Regions from separate parts of the Streptomyces sp. NBC_01474 genome, predicted to be linked through region 1. Evidence: riboswitches for the same ligand, from Rfam matches in the RefSeq annotation. Region 1 holds a riboswitch; the other holds the start of a gene.

Region 1 (7,071 bases):
CGGCCAGTACCGCCGCGCCCTGCCCGAGCTGCGCCACCTCGCCGACGAGCGCTCCGCCGAGGCGGGCCAGGCCGACCCGCAGTCCCTCCAGTTCCGCTACGAGGCCGCGCAGTGCCTGGAACAGCTCGGCGAACCGGCCGCCGCGCTCGCCGAATACCGGGCACTGCTCCCGTACTACCAGAACCAGTACGCGACGACGGACATCACGTTGCCCCTCGAAGTCCGGCGCCGCATCGGCCACTTGCTCCTCGCGCTCGGCGACCGGGCCGCCGCGCACGACACCCTCGTACGTCTCCTGCACGACGCGGAGCGTCTCCACGGGCCGGGACACCCGTTCCCGGCCGAAATCCGCCGCACCTTGCAGTGGCTGGGGCAGGTCCGGGGCTGAGCCGGGGCGGGCCGGGCGCGGGGGAGTGCCTCAACTCCCGGCGAATCGTTGGGTCGAATAGGTGGCCGAGAGCTCGGCCACTGCCTAACATCGATCACCGCCGGACTTTGTGCACCGACGCACAAACTCTTCGCAGGGAGGCCCACCTTGCATCGCCGCAACAGCCGCCGCACCGCGCTCGTCCTCTCCGCCGCCGCCGTAGCCGCGGTCCCCCTCCTCACCGCCTGCGGCGACGACGCGCATCCCGGCGCCGCGGCCGTCGTGGGCAGTGACCGCATCACCGTCTCCCAGCTGGAGAACCGGGTGAACGAGGTGCGTGACGCCCAGCAGACCGCCACCAAGGACGACCAGCAGTACGAGCAGGCCATCGCCAAGTCCGGCAGCCTCACCCGGAACACGCTGCACTCCATGGTCTTCGACCGGGTCCTGCACCGCGCGGCCGCCGACGCGGGCGTCGGGGTGAGCCGCAGGCAGATCCAGGAGCGGGTAGCCGCGATGGCGCAGCAGGCCGGCGGCGTCCGGCAGATGCGGCTCGCCCTGCTCGAGCAGTACAACATCGCGCCCGAGCGCATCGCGGACAGCGCCCGCACCGACCTCGAGGTCATGGGCCTCGCCCAGAAGGTCGGCGCGAACATGCAGTCCCAGTCCGCGAGCGACCAGGCCCCCTTCTGGAAGGCGCTCGACCAGGCCTCCAAGGAGCTGCACGTCGACCTGAACCCGCGCTACGGCACCTGGGACATCGCCAAGAGCCACGGCCGCGCCGACGCGAAGACGCCGTGGGTGCGCGAGGTCACGTCCCCGAAGACGGGGGACGAGCAGACGGCGTAGGGCGCGGCAGGCGGCCTGGGTTACGTTCGAGGCGTGAACGCCGAGAACGCACCCGACGCCGCCCCGACCGGCCGCATCGTCCTGCTCACCACCAGCCACCGCGTCGCCCCCGGCCTGCTGTCCTGGTCGGCCTGGCAGCTCCTGCACGCCGCCGACGAGGTCCTGTGCGCCGACGCCGCGCACCCACAGCTGCCGTATCTGCGGGAGGCAGGTATCGAGGTGCGGGAGGCGGCCCCGACGGCCCACGAGCTCGTCGACGCCTGTGCCGGGGGCCGCACCGTCGTGGTCGTCGCCACCGCCGAGGGCGACCGGCGCCTGACCGACGGCCTGGCCGCGCTCGCCGGCTCGGGCCGTGTCGCGATGCCCGACCTGGAACTGCTCCCCGCCTCCTACGACCTGCCGGGCGCCCGCCTCCTCGATCTGGTCCAGGTCATGGACCGCATCCGCCGCGAGTGCCCGTGGTCCTCGCAGCAGACCCACAAGGGCCTGGCGAAGTACGCGATCGAGGAGGCGTACGAACTCGTCGAGGCGATCGAGGACGGCGACCGGGACGAGCTGCGCGAGGAGCTCGGGGACGTGCTCCTCCAGGTCGTCTTCCACGCCCGGATCGCCGAGGAGGCCTCCGGTGAGGAAGGGGACGAGGCGTTCTCCGTGGACGATGTCGCCGGCGGCATCGTCGAGAAGCTCATCCACCGTCACCCGCACGTCTTCGGCGACGACACGGCGCTCACGCCGGAGGACGTGAAGGAGCACTGGCTGCGTACGAAGGCCGTCGAGAAGCAGCGCGAGTCCGTCACGGACGGGGTGCCGGTGGGACAGCCCGGCCTCGCGCTCGCGGCGAAGCTGGGATCCCGGGTCCGCACGGCCGGCCTCGACGTGCCGGCGCCGGGCGGCGAGGGCGTCGGCTACGAACTGCTGACGCTCGCCCTGAGCGCCGAGGCCGACGGCGTCGACCCGGAAGCGGCGCTGCGCGCGGCGGCCCGTGCGTACCGGGACGCGATCCGGGCGGCGGAGGGGCTGGCCTAGGTCGTGTCCGCGGCGGGGTCCGGCAGGAGGGGGCGTCCCGGGCCGGATACCGTCGAGGCGTGACCGACAAGCCCGCGCAGCGCACCGCTCCCGAACTCTTCACCTGGGAGTTCGCCACTGATCCGTACCCTGCCTACGCCTGGCTGCGCGAGCACTCGCCCGTTCACCGCACGACGCTCCCCAGCGGTGTCGAGGCCTGGCTGGTCACGCGGTACGCGGACGCGAAGCAGGCACTGGCCGACCAGCGCCTGTCCAAGAATCCGGCGCACCATGACGAGCCTGCCCACGCCAAGGGCAAGACCGGCATTCCGGGCGAACGCAAGGCCGAGCTGATGACCCATCTGCTCAACATCGACCCGCCGGACCACACCCGCCTGCGCCGCCTCGTCTCGAAGGCGTTCACCCCGCGCCGCGTGGCCGAATTCGCCCCCCGCGTGCAGGAGTTGACGGACCAGCTCATCGACCGGTTCGCCACTGAGGGCGAGGCCGACCTGATCCACGACTTCGCCTTCCCGCTCCCCATCTACGCGATCTGCGACCTGCTGGGCGTCCCGCGCGAGGATCAGGACGACTTCCGCGACTGGGCGGGCATGATGATCCGCCACGGCGGGGGCCCGCGCGGGGGCGTCGCGCGCTCCGTCAAGAAGATGCGTGGCTATCTGGCCGAACTCATCCACCGCAAGCGCAACGACCCGGGCGACGACCTCATCTCCGGCCTCATCCGCGCCTCCGACCACGGCGAGCACCTCACGGAGAACGAGGCCGCCGCCATGGCCTTCATCCTTTTGTTCGCAGGGTTCGAGACCACGGTCAACTTGATCGGCAACGGCACGTACGCCCTGCTCACCCACCCCGAGCAGCGCGAGCGGCTCCAGCGGTCGCTGGCCCCCGGCGCCGACGAACCCGGCCTTCTGGAGACCGGAATCGAGGAACTCCTGCGCTACGACGGCCCCGTGGAGCTCGCCACGTGGCGCTTCGCGACCGAACCGCTGACCGTCGGAGGGCAGGACATCGCCGCCGGTGACCCCGTCCTCGTCGTGCTCGCCGCCGCCGACCGTGATCCGGCGCGCTTCGACGAGCCCGACACCCTCGACCTCTCCCGGCGTGACAATCAGCACCTCGGATACGGGCACGGCATCCACTACTGCCTCGGCGCCCCGCTCGCGCGCCTCGAGGGGCAGACCGCCCTGGCGACGCTTCTGACGCGTCTTCCGGACCTGCGACTCGCGGGGGATCCTGCCGATTTGCGCTGGCGCGGCGGGCTCATCATGCGGGGATTGCGCACGCTTCCGGTCGAGTTCACGCCGCATCAGGAGGGCCCGGACGAAGCCCCGTAACTGACGGTCCGTCAAGACTGTGACTTTCATGTGATCTCGGCTGCATCGACTTGTGACAAGCGTTCGACTCCCGCTACGTTCACCAGTCATCGCGGCACCACCCGCCGCAGCATTCCCCGAGCCCCCGAAAGGCGCCTCCATGCTCACCGGGAACGGTCGTCACCGTCGCCCCCGCCAGGCTCCCGCGCTCATCGTCGCCGCGGGAGTGGCCGGCTCCGCCATCGCGATTCCCCTGCTCGGCGCGACCAGCGCGAGCGCCGCGTCGACGGCCACGTGGGACAAGCTCGCCGAGTGCGAGAGCGGCGGCTCCTGGAGCGCCGATGCGGGCAACGGCTATTACGGCGGGCTCCAGTTCTCGCAGGAGATCTGGGAGGACTACGGCGGCCTCGACTTCGCGCCGCGCGCCGACCAGGCGAGCCGCTCGCAGCAGATAGCCGTCGCCGAGAAGGTCCTCGCCGACCAGGGTCCGCGGGCGTGGCCGGTCTGTTCGGTCACCTCGGGCCTCACGACGGACGACGCGGCGGCCAAGGTCGATCCCGGCGCGGCCCTGCCGACCCCGTCCGCGTCCGCCGGCGACTCCGGCAGTGACGACGCGGCGAACGGCGACACCACGAAGGATGACGCGAGCGACGAGCCGGCGGACTCCGTGTCCTCGGGCGCGAAGGGCGACTCCCGAGAGAAGAATCACGACAACTCGGGCGATACCTCGGGTAACACCGTGGATGACGTCAAGGGTGACAAGTCCGGCCGGGACGGCTCGACTTCGACCCCCGGTGCGCCCTCGTCGGAGGCCTCCGGCAGCCCGGACTCCGCCACTCCGCCCGCCTCCGGCCGGCACCGCGGCGGCGCCGCCGAGGACGACGCCACGGGCTCCTCGCGTGCCGACGACAGCTCGGGCCGCCACGCCTCGCGCGGTGGTGAAAGCGGGCGCAAGGGAGCGAATGCGGACGAAGGCGCCTATACCGTGCGCGCCGGCGACAACCTCTGGGACATCGCCGACACCCATGACGTGGACGGCGGATGGGCCGCTCTGTACGCCGAGAACAAGAAGACGGTCGGCGCCGATCCCGACCTCATCCTTCCTGGTCAGAGTCTGGATCTTGGGCTCGAATCGGGCGAAAAGTAGCGGGAGTTCGGGCCGAATGTCCGCTTTGGCGAGAGTGAGAGATGGGTCTCAAGGCCCTGATCGTCTTTGAAATTCGGGCGATCCACTGCTTACGGTCATCACCGCTCGCCACAGCGGGCCCCGTCGGATGTCACGCCGAATCCTGCCAATGTCCGTACGGGAACAGTCGTCGCGTAAGCGCCGTAGGCAGGAGCGGGGGACCCAAGGTAAGTGCCGGCCCCGGCCGTCGAGAGACGGCCGAACGACCGGCTTGGGGTTAAGTCGCACGCAGGACGTGCGACCGGGCACTCATCCGGCCCGAACCCGACAGCTCACCTCGTAGGCGTCGGTGAGGGGATCTCTCGATGCTGTTTTCCAGCAAGGGCAAGCACCGCCGCCCGTCCAAGGCCGTCCGTGTCGCCACGCTCGCCGGTGTCGCCGGTGCCGCTGTCGCCGTCCCGCTGATGGGTGCCACCGGCGCCTCCGCCGCCACCGCCTCCGAGTGGGACGCGGTCGCGCAGTGCGAGGCCGGCGGCAACTGGTCGATCAACACGGGCAACGGCTACTACGGCGGCCTCCAGTTCTCCTCGTCCACGTGGGCCGCGTACGGCGGCACCGCCTACGCCTCCACCGCCGACAAGGCCTCCAAGGCGCAGCAGATAGCCGTCGCCGAGAAGGTCCTGGCCAGCCAGGGCAAGGGTGCCTGGCCGAGCTGCGGCGTGGGCCTGTCCGCCGCCTCGACCGGCTCCGCCCCGGCCGCCGCCCCGCAGCCGGAGCGCAAGGCCGAGCAGCCGACCACCCGCAGCCAGGAGCGCACGACGCCTGCCGCCCCGAAGCAGCAGTCGAAGAAGACCGTCGAGACCCCGGCCGGCAAGAAGGTCGAGAAGGGTGACGGCGAGTACAAGGTGAAGGCCGGCGACACCCTCAGCACCATCGCCGAGGCGCACCACACCAAGGGCGGCTGGGCGAAGCTCTTCAAGCTGAACAAGGACATCGTCGAGGACGCCGACCTGATCTACCCGGGCCAGCAGCTCCACCTCAAGTAAGTAATAGAGGAGGGCGGCGGCCCTCAGGCCGCTCGGGTACCGGCTTTCGGCGGACGACCGGTACCACGCCAGGCCCCCAAGACTCCCCGCCCCGGGTGCGCATTCCCCCGTCGCACCCGGGGCGGGGTTTTGGTGCGTGAGAGGCCCTGGGCTTTCGTCCGTTGTCGGCCGGGGCTTTTTGTTCCGTTCGGAAACAATTCGCTCTCGGTTTGTCCACGGGCCGGTCGGTCGGCTGGTCTGAGGCCCGGAGCCGGTTAGGCTCAGGTGTTGCCGGACCATGCGGCCCGGCGTAGTTGCGTCACATCCCAGAAGGAGATGCTCGTGCCGTCCATCGACGTCGTCGTAGCCCGGGAAATCCTGGACTCCCGAGGCAACCCCACGGTCGAGGTCGAGGTCGGCCTCGACGACGGCAGCACCGGTCGTGCCGCTGTCCCGTCCGGTGCGTCCACCGGCGCGTTCGAGGCCATCGAACTCCGCGACGGTGACCCGAACCGCTACCAGGGCAAGGGTGTCGAGAAGGCCGTCCTCGCCGTCATCGAGCAGATCGGCCCGGAGCTCGTCGGCTACGACGCCACCGAGCAGCGCCTGATCGACCAGGCGATGTTCGACCTGGACGCCACCGACAACAAGGGCTCGCTCGGCGCCAACGCCATCCTCGGCGTCTCCCTCGCCGTCGCGCACGCCGCCTCCGAGGCCAGCGACCTGCCGCTGTTCCGCTACCTCGGCGGTCCGAACGCGCACCTGCTGCCCGTCCCGATGATGAACATCCTCAACGGTGGGTCGCACGCCGACTCCAACGTCGACATCCAGGAGTTCATGATCGCGCCGATCGGCGCGGAGTCCTTCTCCGAGGCCCTTCGCTGGGGCGCCGAGGTCTACCACACCCTCAAGAAGGTGCTGAAGACCAAGGGTCTGTCCACCGGCCTGGGCGACGAGGGCGGCTTCGCCCCGAACCTCGGCTCGAACCGCGAGGCCCTCGACCTCATCGTCGAGGCCATCAAGCAGGCCGGTTACGTCCCCGGCGAGCAGATCGCGCTCGCGCTCGACGTCGCCGCGTCCGAGTTCTACAAGGACGGCAAGTACGAGTTCGAGGGCAAGTCCCGCTCGGCCGCCGAGATGACCGAGTACTACGAGGAGCTCGTCTCCGCGTACCCGCTGGTCTCCATCGAGGACCCGCTGTACGAGGACGACTGGGCCGGCTGGAACGTCATCACCGAGAAGCTGGGCGACAAGGTCCAGATCGTCGGCGACGACCTCTTCGTCACCAACCCCGAGCGCCTCGCCCGCGGCATCGAGGAGGGCTCCGCCAACGCCCTGCTCGTCAAGGTCAACCAGATCGGT
Region 2 (7,071 bases), 2.7 Mb from region 1:
ACGGATCCGGGGGCGAGAAGCCGGTGCACCGAGCGCGCCTCGGCGCGCTGCTCGCGGGCGCGCTGCACGGCGAGCGAGGCCTCGGTGGGTTCGAGGTCGAACTCCAGGCGGACGACGCCGTCCTCGAAGTGACGCTTCTGGGTGTACCCGGCGTCCGTGAACACCTTGATCATCTTGGTGTTGGCGGGCAGTACCTCGGCGGCGAAGCGGCGGATCCCGCGCTCGCGGGCGACGGCGGCGATGTGCTCCAGGAGCGCGGACGCGACACCCCGGCCCTGGTGGGCGTCCTGCACGAGGAAGGCGACCTCGGCCTCGTCGGCGGGGGCGGAAGCGGGCATTCCCTGGGCGTTGATGCGGTCGTAGCGGACGGTCGCGATGAACTCGCCGCCCACGGTGGCCGCGAGGCCCACCCGGTCCACGTAGTCGTGATGGGTGAAGCGGTGGACGTCCTTGGCGGACAGGCGCGGGTACGGCGCGAAGAAGCGGTAGTACTTCGACTCGTCGGAGACCTGCTCGTAGAAGTTCGTGAGCCGCTCGGCGTCGTCGATGGTGATGGGCCTGATGCGCGCGGTGCCGCCGTCGCGCAGCACCACGTCTGCTTCCCAGTGGGCGGGGTATGCGTGCCGGTCCGACGGGGTCTGCATGGGCCAAGCGTACGGCGCGGCGGTGACGGTCGTACGGGTCGCGGCACGAGCGGGCCGAAGGCACTCTATGAGGGCCGACGGGCGTGTGCGGACGGGTATGTAGACCCACATCGGGCACGTCCACCGGTGTGGGAGACTGGTCTAGACAACCGTGAGAATCCTGAAGGGCAGCATCACATGGCTGAGCGCCGCGTCAACGTCGGCTGGGCCGAGGGCCTCCACGCCCGCCCCGCCTCCATCTTCGTCCGCGCGGCCACGGCGGCCGGCGTCCCCGTGACGATCGCCAAGATCGACGGCACCCCTGTCAACGCCGCCTCCATGCTCGCGGTGCTCGGCCTGGGCGCCGGCGGCGGCGAGGAGATCGTTCTGGCCTCCGACGTCGAGGGTGCGGACATCGCGCTCGACCGTCTGGCCAAGCTGGTCTCCGAGGGGCTCGAGGAGCTTCCCGAGACCGTCTAGTACGAGCCGGTGCGGGGTCGCTCAGCGCTGACCTGTACCGGGCCTCTGGATTCCGGGGCGCCGTTTACTGCTCGCAGAAGATCGCGCCAAATAAAGGGTCTGTTCGGATTTTCCGAGCAGACCCTTTTGCCTTCCGCGGCCCTGTTCTCATAATTCCGGGACAGCGGAAACAGAGCCCGTCGAAATGGACCGCCCTCTTTGTATACGGCGCTTCTGTTAATGCTGGAGCCCCACTGTGTTGACGGGATGTTGCGAAGTCCTCACACCGCCACCCTTACGAGGGGCGCGCAGGCGGTGGGCGGCCATGGCGCGCTCCGTGTGCTGCGCCGTGAGCGCCCGCGCGCGCTCCACGTCACCGCGCGCCACGGCGTCCACGATCGCCCCGTGCTCGGCCCAGGAGGCGGCGGGCTGCGCAGGCTGCTCGACGGTGTACATCCACGCGATCTTGTGGCGGAGCTGCGTGAGCATCGTGATCAGCCCCGGGCTGCCGGACGTCTGTGCCAGCGTCTCGTGGAACCAGCCGCCCAGCGAGCGCAGATCCTCGCTCTGACCTTGCCGGGAGCGCTCCTGGCCCAGCCTGACCAGGCCTCGCAGCACCTTCAGGTGCGCCTCGGTGCGGCGCTGCGCGGCGCGGGCGGCGGCGAGCGGTTCGAGGAGCATCCTGATCTCCAGCTGGTCCGCCGCCTCCTGCGTGGTGGGTTCGGCGACGCACGCGCCCGCGTGCCTGCGGGTGACGACGAAGCCCTCGGCCTCCAGGGTGCGCAGCGCCTCGCGCACGGGGACGCGGGAGACGCCGTAGCGGCGGGCGAGCACCTCCTCGGTGAGTCTGCCGCCGCGCTCGTAGACACCGGAGACGATGTCGTCGCGGATCGCCGTGCATACCGAGTGCGCCGGAATGCGCATGAACCGACCTCCGCCATAATCCCCGCGAAACGCGGTAGACAGTCGCTCGTACAGCGCGATTGAAGTCCGTTCAGCGCGCCTGCCCAGCGACTCTATTCCAGCGGGCGCGAATTTCCGACGGCAGGCCGTAATCCATGGATATTTTTTGGACAGCGCCGCCGGGAACGAACGAGCCGGTCCGGTAACGAGCACGGCCGGTAACGCCGAAAGCCCCGGCTCGGTGAGCCGGGGCTTTCGATGCGTTGTCGTGACTACGCGGCGAAGGTCAGACGTTGACGCCGTGCGAGCGCAGGTAGGCGACGGGGTCGATGTCCGAGCCGTACTCGGGGCTCGTGCGCGCCTCGAAGTGGAGGTGCGGGCCCGTGACGTTGCCCGTCGCCCCGGAGAGGCCTATCTGCTGGCCCGGGGTGACCGTCTGGCCGACGGAGGCGCCGATGGACGACAGGTGGCCGTACTGCGTGTACGTGCCGTCGTTCATCTTGATGACGATGTTGTTGCCGTAGGCGCCGCCCCAGCCGGCCTCCACGACCGTGCCCGCGCCCACGGCGTGGACCGAGGTGCCGCTGGCGGCGTGGAAGTCGATACCGGTGTGGCTGCCGGAGGACCACAGGCCGCTGCTGGCCTTGTACGCGGTCGACACGTACGAGCCGGTGACGGGCATGACGAAGGCGTTGAGGCGCTTGCGCTCGGCCGCACGGGCGGCGCGCTCCTTGGCCTCGCGCTCGGCCTTGGCCTTGGCGGCGGCCTTGCGCCGCTCCTCCTCGGCCTTCTTCTTGGCCGCGGCCTCGGCCCTCTCCTTCGCGGCGGCCTTGTCGGCGGCCTGCTGCTGGGCGGCGGCCTGCGCGTCGATCTGCGCCGCGAGGGAGTCACCGATCGAGATGGCCTTGGTCAGGCCGGTCTGCTCGAGAGACGCGTCGTCAGCGGCGAGGGCGGGGGCGGCGAGGCCTCCGATGACACCGGTCGTGGTGAGCGCGGCGACGCCGGCGACCTGCGCGGTGGTACGCGTGAGACGGCTCGGGCGACGGTGCTTCCCGGTGGCACGGGTGAACGCCATGGAGTGGCTGATCCTTTCCTTCCTTCTCGCCTACCGGGTTAGCTGACGGGTTCGGAGCAGGAAGGTCTCCTACGGACCCCCTTCAAGGAAGGGCGTCCGATTCACCCCAGGGACGGTGGGTCCCCGGCTCCCCCGGCTCGCGCCTTGGGGGACTCGGCGATGACTGTCCGGTGCCGCGGGCGCGGCGCACATCTGGCGGACAGCCGGACCGACGCTAAGCGGGGCATCTTTCAATCAACAAACGGAAACGGGCTTTTGTAGCGCATGCCACAGGGCAGACAGGCAACCACTGGTTCAATTCGGACATACAAGGGCCCCGGTGGTCATCTCGCCCACCGGGGCCCCTCATTGCACACCGGTCACGGTCAGCCCGTGACGACGGTCACCTCTCCGATGCCGAGCGCCCTGACGGGCTCCTCGATCTGGGCTGCGTCACCGACGAGCACCGTCACCAGCCGGTCCATCGGGAAGGCGCTCACGACGGCCGCGGTGGCCTCCACGGTGCCCGTCGCGGCGAGCCGCCGGTACAACTCCGCCTGGAAGTCGTCCGGCAGGTGCTGCTCGACCTGGTCGGCGAGCGTCCCCGCGACGGCGGCGGCGGTCTCGAACTTGAGCGGGGCGACCCCTACCAAGTTCTGTACGGCCACGTCCCGTTCGGCGTCGGTGAGGCCCTCCGCGGCGAGCGTGCGCAGCACCTTCCAGAGGTCGTCGAGCGCCGGACCCGTGTTCGGTGTGTCCACGGAGCCGCTGATGGCGAGCATCGCGGCGCCCGTCCCGTCCGGCGCCGAGCGCAGCACCTGGCCGAACGCCCGCACGCCGTAGGTGTATCCCTTCTCCTCGCGCAGAACACGGTCCAGGCGGGAGGTGAGGGTGCCGCCCAGGCAGTACGTGCCGAGCACCTGCGCCGGCCACACCCGGTCGTGCCTGTCCGCGCCGACGCGGCCGATCAGGATCTGCGTCTGCACCGCGCCCGGCCGGTCGACGACGACGACCCGGCCGGTGTCGTCGGCCGTCACGGGCGGTACGGGGCGCGGCTCGGCCGTGTTCCCCGTCCAGGCGCCCAGCGTGTCCGCGAGCAGGACGTCGAGATCGATGTCCGCGAGGTCGCCCACGACGACCGCGGTGGCCGTGGCGGGGCGCACGTGCCGGTCGTAGAAGGCGCGTACGGCCGCCGCGTCGACGGCCGCGACGGTCTCTTCGGAGCCCTGGCGCGGGCGGGACATGCGCGCGGTGGCCGGGAAGAGCTGCTTCGAGAGCTCCTTGGCGGCGCGGCGGCCGGGGTTGGCCGTCTCGTGCGGGATCTCGTCGAGCCGGTTGCGCACGAGACGTTCGATCTCGCTGTCCGCGAACGCGGGTGCCCTGAGGGCGTCGGCGAGCAGGCCGAGCGCCTTCGGCAGGCGGGAGACGGGGACCTCCAGAGAGACCCGTACGCCGGGGTGGTCGGCGTGCGCGTCGAGGGTGGCGCCGCAGCGCTCCAGCTCGGCCGCGAACTCCTCGGCCGCGAGCTTGTCGGTGCCTTCGGAGAAGGCCCTCGCCATGATGGTGGCAACGCCGTCGAGCCCGGCGGGCTCGGCGTCCAGGGGCGCTTCGAGGTTGATCTCGATGGCGACGACCTGCTGGCCCGGGCGGTGGCAGCGCAGCACCGTCAGGCCGTTGTCGAGGGTGCCGCGCTCGGGCGCGGGGAACGCCCACGGCCGCGCCGTGCCGGCCTGGGGCTGCGGGTGGAAGTCCATGGTCGCGAGCTCGGTCACTTGCCGGCCTCCTCGTCTGCGGTCCCGCCTGTGGTCTCGTCCGTGATCGCTGCGGCGGTCTCGTCCGTCGTCCCGCCGGCGATCTCGTCGGCCTCTTCGGGGGCCGTGGGCTCGTAGACGAGCACCGCGCGGTTGTCGGGGCGCAGATGGGCCTCGGCCACCTCCTGGACCTCCTGCGCGGTGATGTCGAGGACGCGTTGGACGGCGGTCAGGGCGAGCTGCGGGTCGCCGAACAGGACGGCGAACCTGCACAGTTCGTCGGCGCGGCCCGAGACCGTGCCGAGCCGGTCGAGCCACTCGCGCTCCAACTGGGCCTGGGCGCGCTCCATTTCCTCCGGAGTGGGACCGTCGGCGGCGAACCGCGCAAGCTCCTCGTCGACGGCCTCCTCGATGACCGGCACCTCGACGTCGCCGGACGTCTTCACGTCCAGCCACCCCACGGAGGGCGCCCCCGCGAGCCTCAGGAGACCGAACCCGGCGGCGACGGCGGTCTGGTCACGGCGGACGAGACGGTTGTAGATCCGGGACGACTCGCCGCCGCCGAGGACCGTCAGGGCCAGGTCGGCCGCGTCGCACGCGCGCGAGCCGTCCTGCGGCAGCCGGTAGGCGGCCATCAGCGCGCGGGCCGGGACCTCCTCCTCGACGACCTCGCGCACGCCCTCACCGATCCGGTCGGGCAGGGCGCCGTCGCGCGGGGGCTGCTTCCCGTCGTGGCGCGGGATGGAGCCGAAGTACTTCTCGACCCAGGCCAGCGTCTGCTCGGGGTCGATGTCCCCGACGACCGAGAGGACGGCGTTGTTCGGGGCGTAGTACGTACGGAAGAAGTTCCGCGCGTCCTCCAGGGTGGCCGCGTCCAGGTCGGCCATGGAACCGATGGGCGTGTGGTGGTACGGGTGGCCCTCCGGGTACACGAGGGCGGTCAGCTTCTCGAACGCGGTCCCGTACGGAACGTTGTCGTAGCGCTGGCGGCGCTCGTTCTTGACGACGTCGCGCTGGTTCTCCATCGACTCCTCGTCGAGCGCGGCGAGGAGGGAGCCCATCCGGTCGGCCTCCAGCCAGAGCGCGAGCTCCAGCTGGTGGGTCGGCATGGTCTCGAAGTAGTTGGTGCGCTCGAAACTCGTCGTCCCGTTCAGCGAGCCGCCGGCGCCCTGCACCAGCTCGAAGTGCCCGTTCCCGTGGACCTGCTTCGAGCCCTGGAACATCAGGTGCTCGAAGAGGTGAGCCAGGCCGGTGCGGCCCTTGACCTCGTGGCGCGAGCCGACGTCGTACCAGAGGCAGACGGCTGCGACCGGGGTCAGGTGGTCCTCGGAGAGCACCACGCGCAGCCCGTTGTCGAGGCGGTGCTCGGTCGCTGTCAGGCCGCCGGAGCCGGCCTCGGCGGTGGCCGTGTGACCCATGGGCATGTACGTCCCTTCGATCGCGGAACTATCGCGGAAACTGCAGATGTGCTGCCAGTTCTGCCACTGTATGCAAGCGTTCTGACGCCTGGCGAAGTTCCCGCACTGGGTACGCCGAGAGCGAGCACCGAACGCCGTACGGACGGGTCGCGGTCGGCGTTGTCAGTGGGGCGGTCCACAATGGTGCGCGTCAGATTCTCGTACATGCCCCGGCAGCATCTGTGAAGGAGCCGCAGCAGCGATGGCCCGCCGCAGCACGAAGACCCCGCCTCCCGACGACTTCGAGGAGCGGATCCTCGACATTGACGTTGTCGACGAAATGCAGGGCTCCTTCCTCGAGTACGCCTACTCGGTGATCTACTCCCGGGCCCTGCCGGACGCCCGTGACGGTATGAAGCCCGTGCACCGGCGCATCGTCTACCAGATGAACGAGATGGGCCTGCGCCCCGACCGCGGCTATGTGAAGTGCGCCCGCGTCGTCGGCGAGGTCATGGGTAAGTTGCACCCGCACGGAGACGCGTCGATCTACGACGCCCTGGTGCGGCTCGCCCAGCCCTTCTCGATGCGCCTCCCTCTGGTCGACGGCCACGGAAACTTCGGCTCCCTGGGGAACGACGACCCGCCGGCCGCCATGCGGTACACCGAGTGCCGGATGGCCCCCGCGACGTCGCTGATGACGGAGTCGATCGACGAGAACACCGTCGACTTCGGGCCTAACTACGACGGCCAGGAGCAGGAGCCCGCCGTCCTGCCGGCCGCTTACCCGAACCTCCTGGTCAACGGCGCGTCCGGCATCGCCGTCGGCATGGCGACGAACATGCCGCCGCACAATCTCGGCGAGGTCATCGCCGCCGCCCGTCACC

The links. A riboswitch is a leader RNA that binds a small molecule or an ion and turns the genes downstream of it on or off. The one in region 1 is predicted to bind cyclic di-AMP.
Region 2: linked by a shared signal. The riboswitch ahead of OG758_RS16620 (M23 family metallopeptidase) and the one ahead of OG758_RS28865 (transglycosylase family protein) in region 1 are both predicted to bind cyclic di-AMP.

Annotation. Positions count from the first base shown of each region.
Region 1 covers NZ_CP109449.1:6,294,494-6,301,564, forward strand. The annotation lists gene OG758_RS28840 (serine/threonine-protein kinase) at 1-388, shown strand, start outside; gene OG758_RS28845 (SurA N-terminal domain-containing protein) at 536-1,216, shown strand; gene OG758_RS28850 (nucleoside triphosphate pyrophosphohydrolase) at 1,250-2,242, shown strand; gene OG758_RS28855 (cytochrome P450 family protein) at 2,302-3,579, shown strand; gene OG758_RS28860 (transglycosylase family protein) at 3,719-4,705, shown strand; cyclic di-AMP (ydaO/yuaA leader) riboswitch at 4,874-5,045, shown strand; gene OG758_RS28865 (transglycosylase family protein) at 5,050-5,730, shown strand; gene eno (phosphopyruvate hydratase) at 6,046-7,071, shown strand, end outside.
Region 2 covers NZ_CP109449.1:3,588,181-3,595,251, forward strand. The annotation lists gene OG758_RS16605 (bifunctional acetate--CoA ligase family protein/GNAT family N-acetyltransferase) at 1-644, opposite strand, end outside; gene OG758_RS16610 (HPr family phosphocarrier protein) at 822-1,103, shown strand; gene OG758_RS16615 (GntR family transcriptional regulator) at 1,320-2,006, opposite strand; gene OG758_RS16620 (M23 family metallopeptidase) at 2,272-3,060, opposite strand; cyclic di-AMP (ydaO/yuaA leader) riboswitch at 3,073-3,229, opposite strand; gene OG758_RS16625 (M16 family metallopeptidase) at 3,426-4,811, opposite strand; gene OG758_RS16630 (M16 family metallopeptidase) at 4,808-6,214, opposite strand; gene OG758_RS16635 (DNA gyrase/topoisomerase IV subunit A) at 6,450-7,071, shown strand, end outside.